3 regions of the Geobacter sp. genome follow, and region 1 is predicted to be linked to each of the others. Evidence: riboswitches for the same ligand, from Rfam matches in the RefSeq annotation. Region 1 holds a riboswitch; each other region holds the start of a gene.
What was found. A riboswitch is a leader RNA that binds a small molecule or an ion and turns the genes downstream of it on or off. The one in region 1 is predicted to bind molybdenum cofactor.
Positions count from the first base shown of each region.

Region 2: linked by a shared signal. The riboswitch ahead of RCH91_RS04195 (molybdenum cofactor biosynthesis protein MoaE) and the one ahead of RCH91_RS15320 (DVU_1557 family redox protein) in region 1 are both predicted to bind molybdenum cofactor.
Region 3: linked by a shared signal. The riboswitch ahead of RCH91_RS20190 (aldehyde ferredoxin oxidoreductase C-terminal domain-containing protein) and the one ahead of RCH91_RS15320 (DVU_1557 family redox protein) in region 1 are both predicted to bind molybdenum cofactor.

Region 1 covers NZ_JAUQXO010000065.1:32,009-35,276, forward strand. Annotated here, with positions in the region: gene RCH91_RS15310 (molybdopterin-dependent oxidoreductase) at 1-448, shown strand, start outside; gene fdhD (formate dehydrogenase accessory sulfurtransferase FdhD) at 498-1,895, shown strand; molybdenum cofactor riboswitch at 1,904-2,023, shown strand; gene RCH91_RS15320 (DVU_1557 family redox protein) at 2,117-2,596, shown strand; gene RCH91_RS15325 (DVU_1555 family C-GCAxxG-C-C protein) at 2,599-3,081, shown strand; gene RCH91_RS15330 (DVU_1553 family AMP-dependent CoA ligase) at 3,078-3,268, shown strand, end outside.
Region 2 covers NZ_JAUQXO010000019.1:10,623-13,890, forward strand. Annotated here, with positions in the region: gene RCH91_RS04180 (aldehyde ferredoxin oxidoreductase family protein) at 1-184, shown strand, start outside; gene RCH91_RS04185 (MoaD/ThiS family protein) at 289-513, shown strand; gene RCH91_RS04190 (HesA/MoeB/ThiF family protein) at 518-1,360, shown strand; molybdenum cofactor riboswitch at 1,427-1,545, shown strand; gene RCH91_RS04195 (molybdenum cofactor biosynthesis protein MoaE) at 1,621-2,004, shown strand; gene RCH91_RS04200 (porin) at 2,079-3,268, shown strand, end outside.
Region 3 covers NZ_JAUQXO010000087.1:11,209-14,476, reverse strand. Annotated here, with positions in the region: gene RCH91_RS20190 (aldehyde ferredoxin oxidoreductase C-terminal domain-containing protein) at 1-1,624, opposite strand, end outside; molybdenum cofactor riboswitch at 1,662-1,784, opposite strand; gene mftF (mycofactocin biosynthesis glycosyltransferase MftF) at 1,794-3,227, opposite strand; gene RCH91_RS20180 (electron transfer flavoprotein subunit beta) at 3,224-3,268, opposite strand, start outside.

The DNA of each region.
Region 1 (3,268 bases):
GGAGCATGTGGGTGCCGACCCCCTGCCGGTCTACATCGAGCCCGAACGAAGCCCGAAGAGCAGCAACAAGAAGTATCTCGAGAAGTACCCCATTATTCTCTCCACCGGCCACCGTAACTACTATTACGTTCACAGCCAGTTCCGCGGTGTCGATACCCTCAAAGCTGAATCCCCGGGGCCGATTGCCGAAATGGGGCTGGCGACAGGCAAGCAGTTCGGCTTGGCCGACGGTGATGACATCGTCATAGAAACCAATCGTGGCCAGATAAAAATGAAGCTGGCTCTGGATGAGCGTGTAGCGGAGGGATGCGTGTTCGTCCCCCATGGCTGGTCGGGGGATGCCAATGCTAACCTGCTCACCGATACCGACTGTCGGGAGAAGATCCTGGGGTATCCGGACGTGAAATCCCTCATGTGTTCGGTGCGCAGGGCCTCGGCCGCTGCCTGAATTTAACCGCACTGGTGTATCAACGGTAAATCGCTTTCAGAGGTGAGCCATGAACGTTGTCTACAGGTATGACAAGGGCAGACTGTCGGCAGGGGAGAAGGAAGTAGTCGCAGAAGTCCCCCTGCTTCTGAATGTCAATGGCAGGGAGATGGCGACCCTCATCGCCTCTCCCCATGACCTGCGATTCCTGGTGGCGGGCTTTCTCCGCCTCCAGGGATTGGTGGAGCGGGTGGAGGATTTCGACATGCTCTCCGTCTGCAACGATTTCGGTATCGCCCGGGTTCAGATCAAGGGGGAGCTTCCGGAAACTCTGAAGCCGGTGCTGACGTCCGGATGCGGCACCGGCATTTCCTTTACCATCCCCCAGGCAATGGCACGGAAGGGAAATGTCACCTTGTCCAGGCGTTTCGCCCCCCGCGATGTCTTTGCCATGATGGACGCAATGGCCCAGAAAGCGGAGGGCTACCGCAGCCATGGCGGCATCCATTCCGCCGCGGTGGGCGACGGCTCACTCTGTCTCTTTGCCGAGGACCTGGGGCGACACAACACCATCGATCGCATCGCCGGCGAAGCACTCCTGAAAGGGATTGATCTGACCGGCATGATGCTCGTCACCTCAGGGCGGATCTCCACCGAACTGGTGGCCAAGGCGGCACTTCTCGGGATCGGGTTGGTCGCCTCCCGCACGTCGCCGACGGAAACGGCGGTGAAGATGGCGACGGAGGCGGGGATTACCCTGATCGGCTATGTGCGGGCAGAAAGATTCGAAATTTTTTCTCATCGGGACCGGTTGGACATCTCCGAGCACGGTGGGAAAATAAAGGGGATGACGGGGGTCATCCTGGCTGGTGGTGCGTCAAGCAGGATGGGAAACAACAAGGCACTCCTCCTCCACCGTGGCGGCCGGTTAATCGAGGGAATCTACCGGAAAATGTCCGAGCTCTTCGAGGAAGTGATCGTCGTTACCAACAGACCGGAGCTTTACCAGTTCCTCCCCTGCCGGAAGGTGCCTGACATCTATCCGGGAAAGGGTGTGCTTGCCGGCATCCATGGAGCGCTCAGCCAGTGCAGTGAACCGGCCATCTTCACGGTCGCCTGCGATATGCCGCAGTTGAATGGCGATCTGATCCGCCACCTTGCCGAACAGTACCAGGGTGTGGATGTGGTCATTCCCAAGAGTGACGGCGGTTTTGAACCAATCCACGCCATTTATGGCAAAGGGTGCATTCCGGTGCTGGAAGAGCTTCTGCAGAACGGAGAACAGCGCGTACTTTCGCTCCTGCCGCTGCTGATGGTGCGGGAGGTTGAAGCTTCAGAGGTAGCTCTCTTTGACCAGGAGTTTAACTCCTTCGTCAACATCAACACACCGGAGGACTACTACAAACTTCGAAGCGATGAGAGGGAGACTGCCGAACAGAATACTCCCAGGCTACGACAGTCTTCATAACGGCATACCATAATTTTCATCTCCGAGCCGAGCCGCCTAAAAGGATTTTCCTCAAGGCATCCGGCCATTGGGCTTCGCTGGAAACGGTGTAGCCTTCCATTTTGCAAAGGAGACCTGACGGTTCGGATTATTTCCGGGACCGTCAAGGGGCCTTTCCATCCAGGAAGGCCCCTTTTTTCAGTTGATGAGCAAAATACGGATGGGGAGATAAGGTGCTGACCATGAACCGGATTGACACCATGCCGATACAGTTGGAGCCCGGGGTGCGGGAGATGATGGAAGAGAGGGGTATCCGGGAAGAGGACATCCGCCAGGTCTTGTCGTTTGCGGAACGGGAGGGGCTCTTTCATGCGCAGAAAGAGACGGACCACAGGCTGGCCTGCTTCACACCATCCAAGGTTACGTACTGGGTCGAGTATGGGCGGGAAAAAGATAGGTATCGGATCTACAGCGCCTATTCCCACCGGATGAAGATCCTTGAAGGCTTCAATATGCCATCCAAAAAGAAGCCTGAAGAGATTGGCTGGCTCTGCGGAAAGTGTGGCCTCGCGTTGGAATTGGAGGCCGTCAAGATGGCGTACCTGGACGAGAACTTTGTTGCTGATCTTCCGGCCTGTCCATCCTGTCAGCGGGTGTTGGTCAGCGAGGAGGTCGCAGTTGGCAAAATGGCCCTGGCCGAGAGGATGCTCGAGGACAAATAGCGATGCCCCCTACCATACAGTTTGACGGCCCCCATATGGAAATTCTGCTTCTCAAGCAGAGAGGCTATTGCTGCAGCCAGATCATGGTGAAACTCATGCTCCGCGAACTTGGGCGGGACAACGCGGATCTTGTCAGGTCAATGGCGGCTCTCTGTTTTGGAACCGGCTACTCCGGTGGAACCTGCGGCGTGCTCACCGGCGGGGCATGTGCGTTGTCGCTCTGCCTGGGAGGCGACTCAGCCGAGGAACAGCCTGACGCCCGTCTTCCCGGGCTCCTCATCGAGCTTGTGGAGTGGTTTACCGCGCGGGCAACCGCTTCATACGGGGGAACGCGATGCGAGGATATCCTGGCGTCAAGCCCCGACAAGCGAGCCTGCTTCGATTTGCTCTTGGCGGCGCTGGAGAAGATCCGGGAACTGGTGGAAACCGCCACGAGCGCAACAGCCGAGACTCTGTACCGCCGGCGACAGGAGCCGCTCCCATGAAAAAGACGCCGCTGGAAGGATGGATTCAAAAGCGCCTGCTCCCCCACGACGACGGGACACTGACCCCTGAGCTCCTCGGGGAATACCAGCTGCGAAAACTGCGGGAAGTGGTCTCCTATGCCCGACAGGAGAGCCCCTTTTACCGCGACCTTTTTACCGGTGTGGATGAAAACGGCGTGGAGAGTCT
Region 2 (3,268 bases), on a different contig from region 1:
CGGCGATGACGTAACGAACCTGGGCAAGCATATTCTGAAGGTCGAGCGGCAGTTCAACATCGAGGCAGGGTTCACCAAGGAGCATGACCGCCTCCCCGAGTTTTTCAAGACCGAACCGGTGGCGCCCCACAACGCCGTCTGGGATTTCAGCGACGCGGAGATTGACGAATTCTGGAACTTCTAGCCGATGCTTCGCAAAGCGGAATACATATGAAATACGGGCGCGGGCACCATCAGTGTCCGCGCCCGCCGAGCACATCAGGCCGCCTGGCCGTCGGGGGAAATGCAATGGAGATCACCGTAAAACTGTTCGCCATGTTCCGGGTAGGGCGCTTTGCCGCGGTAACGAAAAGGTACGACCCGGGGGCCACCCCCGCAAACATCGCCAGTGAGTTGAAAATCCCGGAAAAGGAAGTCGGGATTGTGCTGGTCAACAGCCGGCACGCCACGCTGGATCACCGGCTGTTGGACGGTGACACCCTGTCCCTGTTCCCGCTCGTGGGCGGAGGATAGCGTTATGGAATTGCGCATGTTCCTGCAGAGGCACGCCCTGGGAGACGTCATTCCCTGGGCGGTTCAGACTGACGCGGCAGAGCGGTACGACCTCACCATCGGGGAGGCGGAGGAAACCATCCTCCAACTGGGGCTGATGCCCGCCCGCTACCAGCGCAATCGCCAGACCATCACCGTCGGCATGCAGCTGCGTCTCTTCCGGAGCAGAGTCGTGGTCATCGGGAGCGGCGGTCTCGGGGGGTATATCATAGAGGAACTGGCCCGGCTGGGTGTTGGACATCTGGTGGTCGTTGACCCCGACATCTTCGAGGAGCACAACCTGAACCGCCAGATACTCTCCTCCCCCGCCCACCTGGGGGCACCGAAGGTGGCGGTGGCGGCAGCACGGGTCAGAGAGATCAATCCGGCCGTGACCATCACGCCAATCCAGGACGCATTTTCAGCGACCAACGGCCGGAAGATGCTTGAAGGGGCCGATGCCGTGGTGGACGGGCTGGACAGCATAACCACCCGGCTGGAACTGGTGGAACTATGCCGGGAGATGGCAATCCCTGTGGTGCATGGCGCCATTGGCGGCTGGTACGGACAGGTGGCCACCCAACTCCCCGGCGAAGACATCTCGCCCTACATCTTCGGCCGATGGGCAGAGCCGAAAGGGGTTGAAACGCGGCTCGGCAACCCTTCCTTCACCCCTGCCGTAGTGGCCAGCCTCCAGGTGGCCGAGACCTGCAAGGTCCTCCTCGGCGAGGGAGAATCCCTGCGTCAGCGGATGCTCTTCGTGAACCTCCTCGACATGGAGTTCGAGGAAGTGCGGATCGAGCCCCCCCTGGCGGCGGTCGGAGAGTAGCGGAGACCCGCTCCGCCATAAGGAAAAAGTTGACAGGTCGGCCTGTTGCATGCGAGATTACTGAAAATTCGACACCCTCTCCGAGCCGCAGCGCCTACCAGGTCCAGACCTCACGGCGCCCGGCCAACGGGTTCCGCTGGAAACGGCGGCGCCTCCCTTTTGAAAAGGAGATCCCCGGTTGCCATGCGTCCCAGGGCCTCTTTCCATTCAGGAAGGGGGCCTTTTTCGTTGTATCCGCCGACAGGACGAGGAGCCATTTCATGGTCGTCATCACCGATACCCCCATCGACCCGTCAACGACATACGGGCTCATCTCGAACAAGACCGCCGGTTCGGTTGTCCTGCACTACGCCGTGGTGAAGAAGGACGGCGGATCAGGCGCACCGACGGACTCCATCGAATACCGGTTCGAGGAAGGTGCCGAGGAAGAGCTTGACGCCATCGTCGCCGAGCTCCTTCTGAAGTGGAAGCTGGAGGATGTACTCCTGGTCCGAAGGGAGGGGTGCCTGCACGTCGGCGATATCATCTCGCTGGTGGCCGCCAGCTCCCCCAACAGCGAGGACGCCTTTGCCGCCTGCCGCCACGGCATTGCCCGCTTGAAGAAAATGACCACCGTCTGCAAACGGGAACGCCTCGCGGAATAGGAACTGGCACTAACAATTTGAAATCGGTCATCATGGGGCATGCCCCGTTGCAATTCAATCTGAAGGAGGCAATCATGGACGGAAGGACCATTGCAGCAGCACTTCTTTTCACCGGCGCGATGGCGGCTCAGGGAGTGGAAGCCAAGACCCTTGAGGATGTTTTGAAGGAAAAGGGGGTGATCACCGAGGAGGACTACAAGGAGGTGACGAAGAGCAAGCCGGTGAACTTCAAGGTCGGCAACGGTATCAGCCTGACCTCGCCGGATGAGAAATTTCAACTTAACATCGGTGGTCAGATCCAGACCCGGTATAGTTATCTGGACAAGGATAACGACAACGATAGCAGCTCAGGCAGCGCACAGAACACCAGCAGGTTCGAGATAAAAAGGGCCAAGCTTCTGCTGGGGGGCTATGCCTTTACCAAGGACGTGACCTACAAGCTGGACATGAACTTCATCAATATCAGCAGCGGCACGACAAAAAATGGGGGGCTGCTCGAGTCGGTCTGGCTCAATTATCGCCTTATGGACGAGGTGCAGTTCCGGTTCGGGCAGAACAAGGTCCAGTTCGGCCGGCAGTGGATCACGTCCACCGCCAACAACCAGTTCGTGGACAGTTCCCCGGTAACGACGGCGTTTGCGCCCGGATACGACACGGGAATCGAAATACACGGCAAGGTCGCCAAAGGTCTCTTCGCCTATAGCCTCGGAGGATATGGCGGTGTGGGCCAGAATACTTTCCGGTCGACCAGCGACAACGCCTTCAACGTACGTCTTGCGCTCAACCCTCTTGGAGAGATGGCGTATTCCGAGGCCGATCTGGAGAACAGCGAAAAACCGCTTCTTTCCATCGGCGCCAACTATTATTTCAATACCCTCAGCGGCACCACAGGTAGCGGCACGAGTGGCCTGGAATCCAACAACGTAAACTTCGCCAAAACCATAAGCAGCTCCGACCCGCTTTCCGCGCCGGGCTGGTTCGGAATGGGCAACTCCTCAGGGGTCATAACGACAGCAGCACAACGAATCAATAATGTGAAAGAATCTGTTGACTTCCATACCGCGGGCTTCGATGCAGCCTTCAAGTGGCATGGCCTGTCGCTCCAGGGTGAATACATGTTCGGTCAGGCCGACGGGTCGAAGAGCAATAACACCGTTCGCGCCCATGGCTATTATGCCCAGGCCGGTTACTTCGTGATCCCGAAACACCTGGAACTTGCGGCCCGCTACTCCTATATCGATCCGAACCGGGACGTGAGCAACGA
Region 3 (3,268 bases), on a different contig from region 1:
AGCCGGCCCGGGTGTTGAAGTCCCGCTCGGCTGAGAGGACTTTTTTGCCGAGGGCTACCACGTCATCGCCGGTCATGGTGATGCCGTGGAACGAGCCGAGCATGTCGAGGAGCGCCTGGAAGGTCTCCGGCTGGTCCATGATGGCAAAGGCGATGAAGAGGCACATGCCGGTGGAGTCGATGGCGGCGGTGGCGATCTGCAGATTGCGCGACAGCTCGATCTGCCCCTCGGTCTTTAACGGATCCACGTCGCCGCCCACCTTGAGGATGTTGGTGGCAATGGCGTAGCCCGCGGTGTGATCGGCACCCTGGGTGCTCGTGGCATAGGTGACGCCGATCCCCTGGATGGGGCGGGGGTCGTAGGCGGGGAGCGCCTGGTCCTTGACCACCGGCACCCGCTCCACGCCGAACACCTTGCCGGTTACGGCGGCGCCGCTGCCGAGGATGCGCCCCAGCGGTGTCCCCTTGCCGACCTCCTCCATGAGCCGGATGGCCCCCTCGCGGTCACCGAACTGAATGACTCCCGCATCCATGGCCACCCCGATGGTGACCCCCATCTCGATGGTGTCGACGCCGATATTGTCGTCCATGAAGTCGAGGCGGGCGATGGTGTCCAGGTCGTCGATGCCGCAGTGCCCGCCATGGGACCAGACCGTCTCGTATTCAGGCTGCTTGGTGAGGTAGTGGCCGTCCTTGTCGTTATAGATGCCGGAACACTGAATTACGCAGCCCCGGTGGCAGCCGTGGGTGGCGGTACCGCCCCGCTTCACTTCCAGTTCCGCCTGGGCCTCGCCGCTGATGTTGGCGGCGCCGGCGTATTGCCCTGTTTTGAAGTTGTAAGTGGGGTAGCCCCCCGCCTCGTTGAGGACGTTGGTCAGCACGTTGGTGCCGTAGGCCGGGAGCCCCTCGCCGGTGACCGGGTGCTTGCGCAGCCCCTCCACGAACTTCCGGTTGGCGTCCCGGTACTTCTCGGGATCCTTCGGCGGGCGCATCTTCATCCCCGCGTCGTCAAGGATGATCGCCTTGACCCGCTTGGCGCCCATGACCGCCCCAACGCCGCCGCGGCCGCAGTGGCGGGTCGGACGGAGCTCAGGGTCGGTGCAGGCGATGGAAGCCGCCAGGAGCTTTCTCTCACCGGCGGTGCCGATGGACATGTAGGCGACCTTGTCCCCATACTCCTTCCGCAGTTTCTCGATGACAGGGTAGTTGTCCAGCTCCTTCAGGCTGTTGTCGACGATGACCTGGATGCCGTCCTTGTTGATGAGGATCTTGTAGAGGTCGTCACCCTCGGGCTTCCCTTCGAGGATGACCGCGGCGTAGCCGAGCCGCGCCAGCACCTGGGCGGCCTGGCCCCCGGCGTTGGACTCCTTGATGGTGCCGGTGAGGGGGCTCTTGCACCCCACCGACAGCCGGCCGGTCATGGAGCCGGTGGTGCCGCTCAGCATGCCGGGAGCGATCACCAGCTTGTTCTCTGCCCCCAGCGGATGGCAGAGGGGGTGCACTTCCTTGGCAACGACCAGCGATGTCATCGCCCGCCCGCCGAGCCCGGCATACTCGCCGAGCCCTTCCACTGTTACCGTGGGGCCACCCGCTGCTCCCATGTTGATCCGAGCAATCTTGTCCATGCGTTTACTCCTTTCCCTTTTCCTGGATTGTGTGGTCTTCAGCCACGATAATTCTCCTTTCCAAAGGGAGGCTTTGCCGTTTCCGGCAAAACCCAGTGGCCTGACACCATGGGACAACCATCATCCCCGCAGGAAGGCAGGCTCGGAGAAAGTGTACTATGTATCTTTTCTAGCCGGCCGCTTCCATCTGCCGGAGAATCACCACCCGGTAGGAAGCGAAACACCGTCTGCTCAGGCATCCCCAGAAGACCCCGGCCCCGTAGGCGACCTGCTCCAACAGGTAGATGCCGGTGAAGCGAATGAATGACAGCCGCGGCTTCTTGATCCCGTGATCCACCTTTGCCGCGCACCCCAGAACACCGATGGCCACCAGGCCGAAGAGCGGGAAGAACAGGGAGAGGGCCAGGAGGGGGATGGCGTAGTAGCGAATCAGGTGGTAGCTGAGATAGTAGACGAGGCTCCCCAGGGCTCGCAGCCGGCCGGACACCAGGGCAGGAAGCCCGACGGGCAGCTTCCGGCGGGCGAACCGCACCCGCACGACCGTTGCGTCCACCGCCAGGACCCCCGCGGCCATGAGGAGTGTCCACCCCCCGGTGAACGGAGCCATGACGCAGAGGGCAAGGAGCAGGGCCAGGAGCGGCGGAACGACCATCCGCTTGCGGCGGTGGGGATGGAGGATCTGGAGCATCCCCTCGGAGGTGCCGTAATCGAAGCGGCGGGACATGAACGAGCGAAGCGTGCTCCGGTGCTCGTGCAGGACCCTTCCCGCCGGCAGGTAGGCGATGGTCCACCCCTCGTCCCGCAGACGCCAGGTCAGGTCCACGTCTTCGCCCACGTGCATGGTGTCGTCGAAGCCGTCCACGCTGCGGAACGTGAGGCGGCGAACCAGGAGGTTGCAGCTCGGCAGGTAGAAGGTGTCGTCTCCGCCGCTTCCCGTGCGCTCCCGGGAGCCGAGGGAGAGGCTGGACATGACCGCCTCGTAGCGGTCCACGGTCGATTCGGTGCACATGCCGTCCACCAGTCCCCCCACGGCCGCCGTCCGATGATCGTCGAAGGCCGGAATCAGCTCCGCGAGCCACTCCCTGGAGGCGGTGCAGTCGGAATCGATGAAGGCGAGGATATCACCCCGGGCGGCCGCCGCCCCCACATTGCGGGCCGCCGCCGGTCCCCGGCCCGTACCCCCCGACGAGACCACCCGGGCTCCGGCCTGCCGCGCCACCTCTGCAGAGTCGTCGCTGCTCCCGTCGTCCACCACAATTATCTGGAGCTTCTCCCGGGGATAGGTGAGGGTGGCGAGTGAAGCAAGGCAGCGTTTGAGCTCCTCCGCCCGGTCCTTGACGGGGATGACTACACTGACGGTGGGAAGCGCCGACGGTTGTTCCGGTGCATTCCGGAGCCGCTCCATGAAGCCCTTTGCCGCCAGGTGCTCGAGGACGTCGGCCTCGGCGGCGGTCGCGGCGGACAGGGGACCCTCCATCCCGCGCCTGACGAGTTCCGTCAGGGAACGGTTCAGGCGAAGGACGCAGAGGGGAGTCTTTGTTACGAGAAAGTTTTCACCCCCCCGTTCCATCAGTTCCACATGCCGCGACAGGCGATAGATCATGACGCTGCCTCCGGTGCGATTCCCTCTTCGCGAAAAATCCT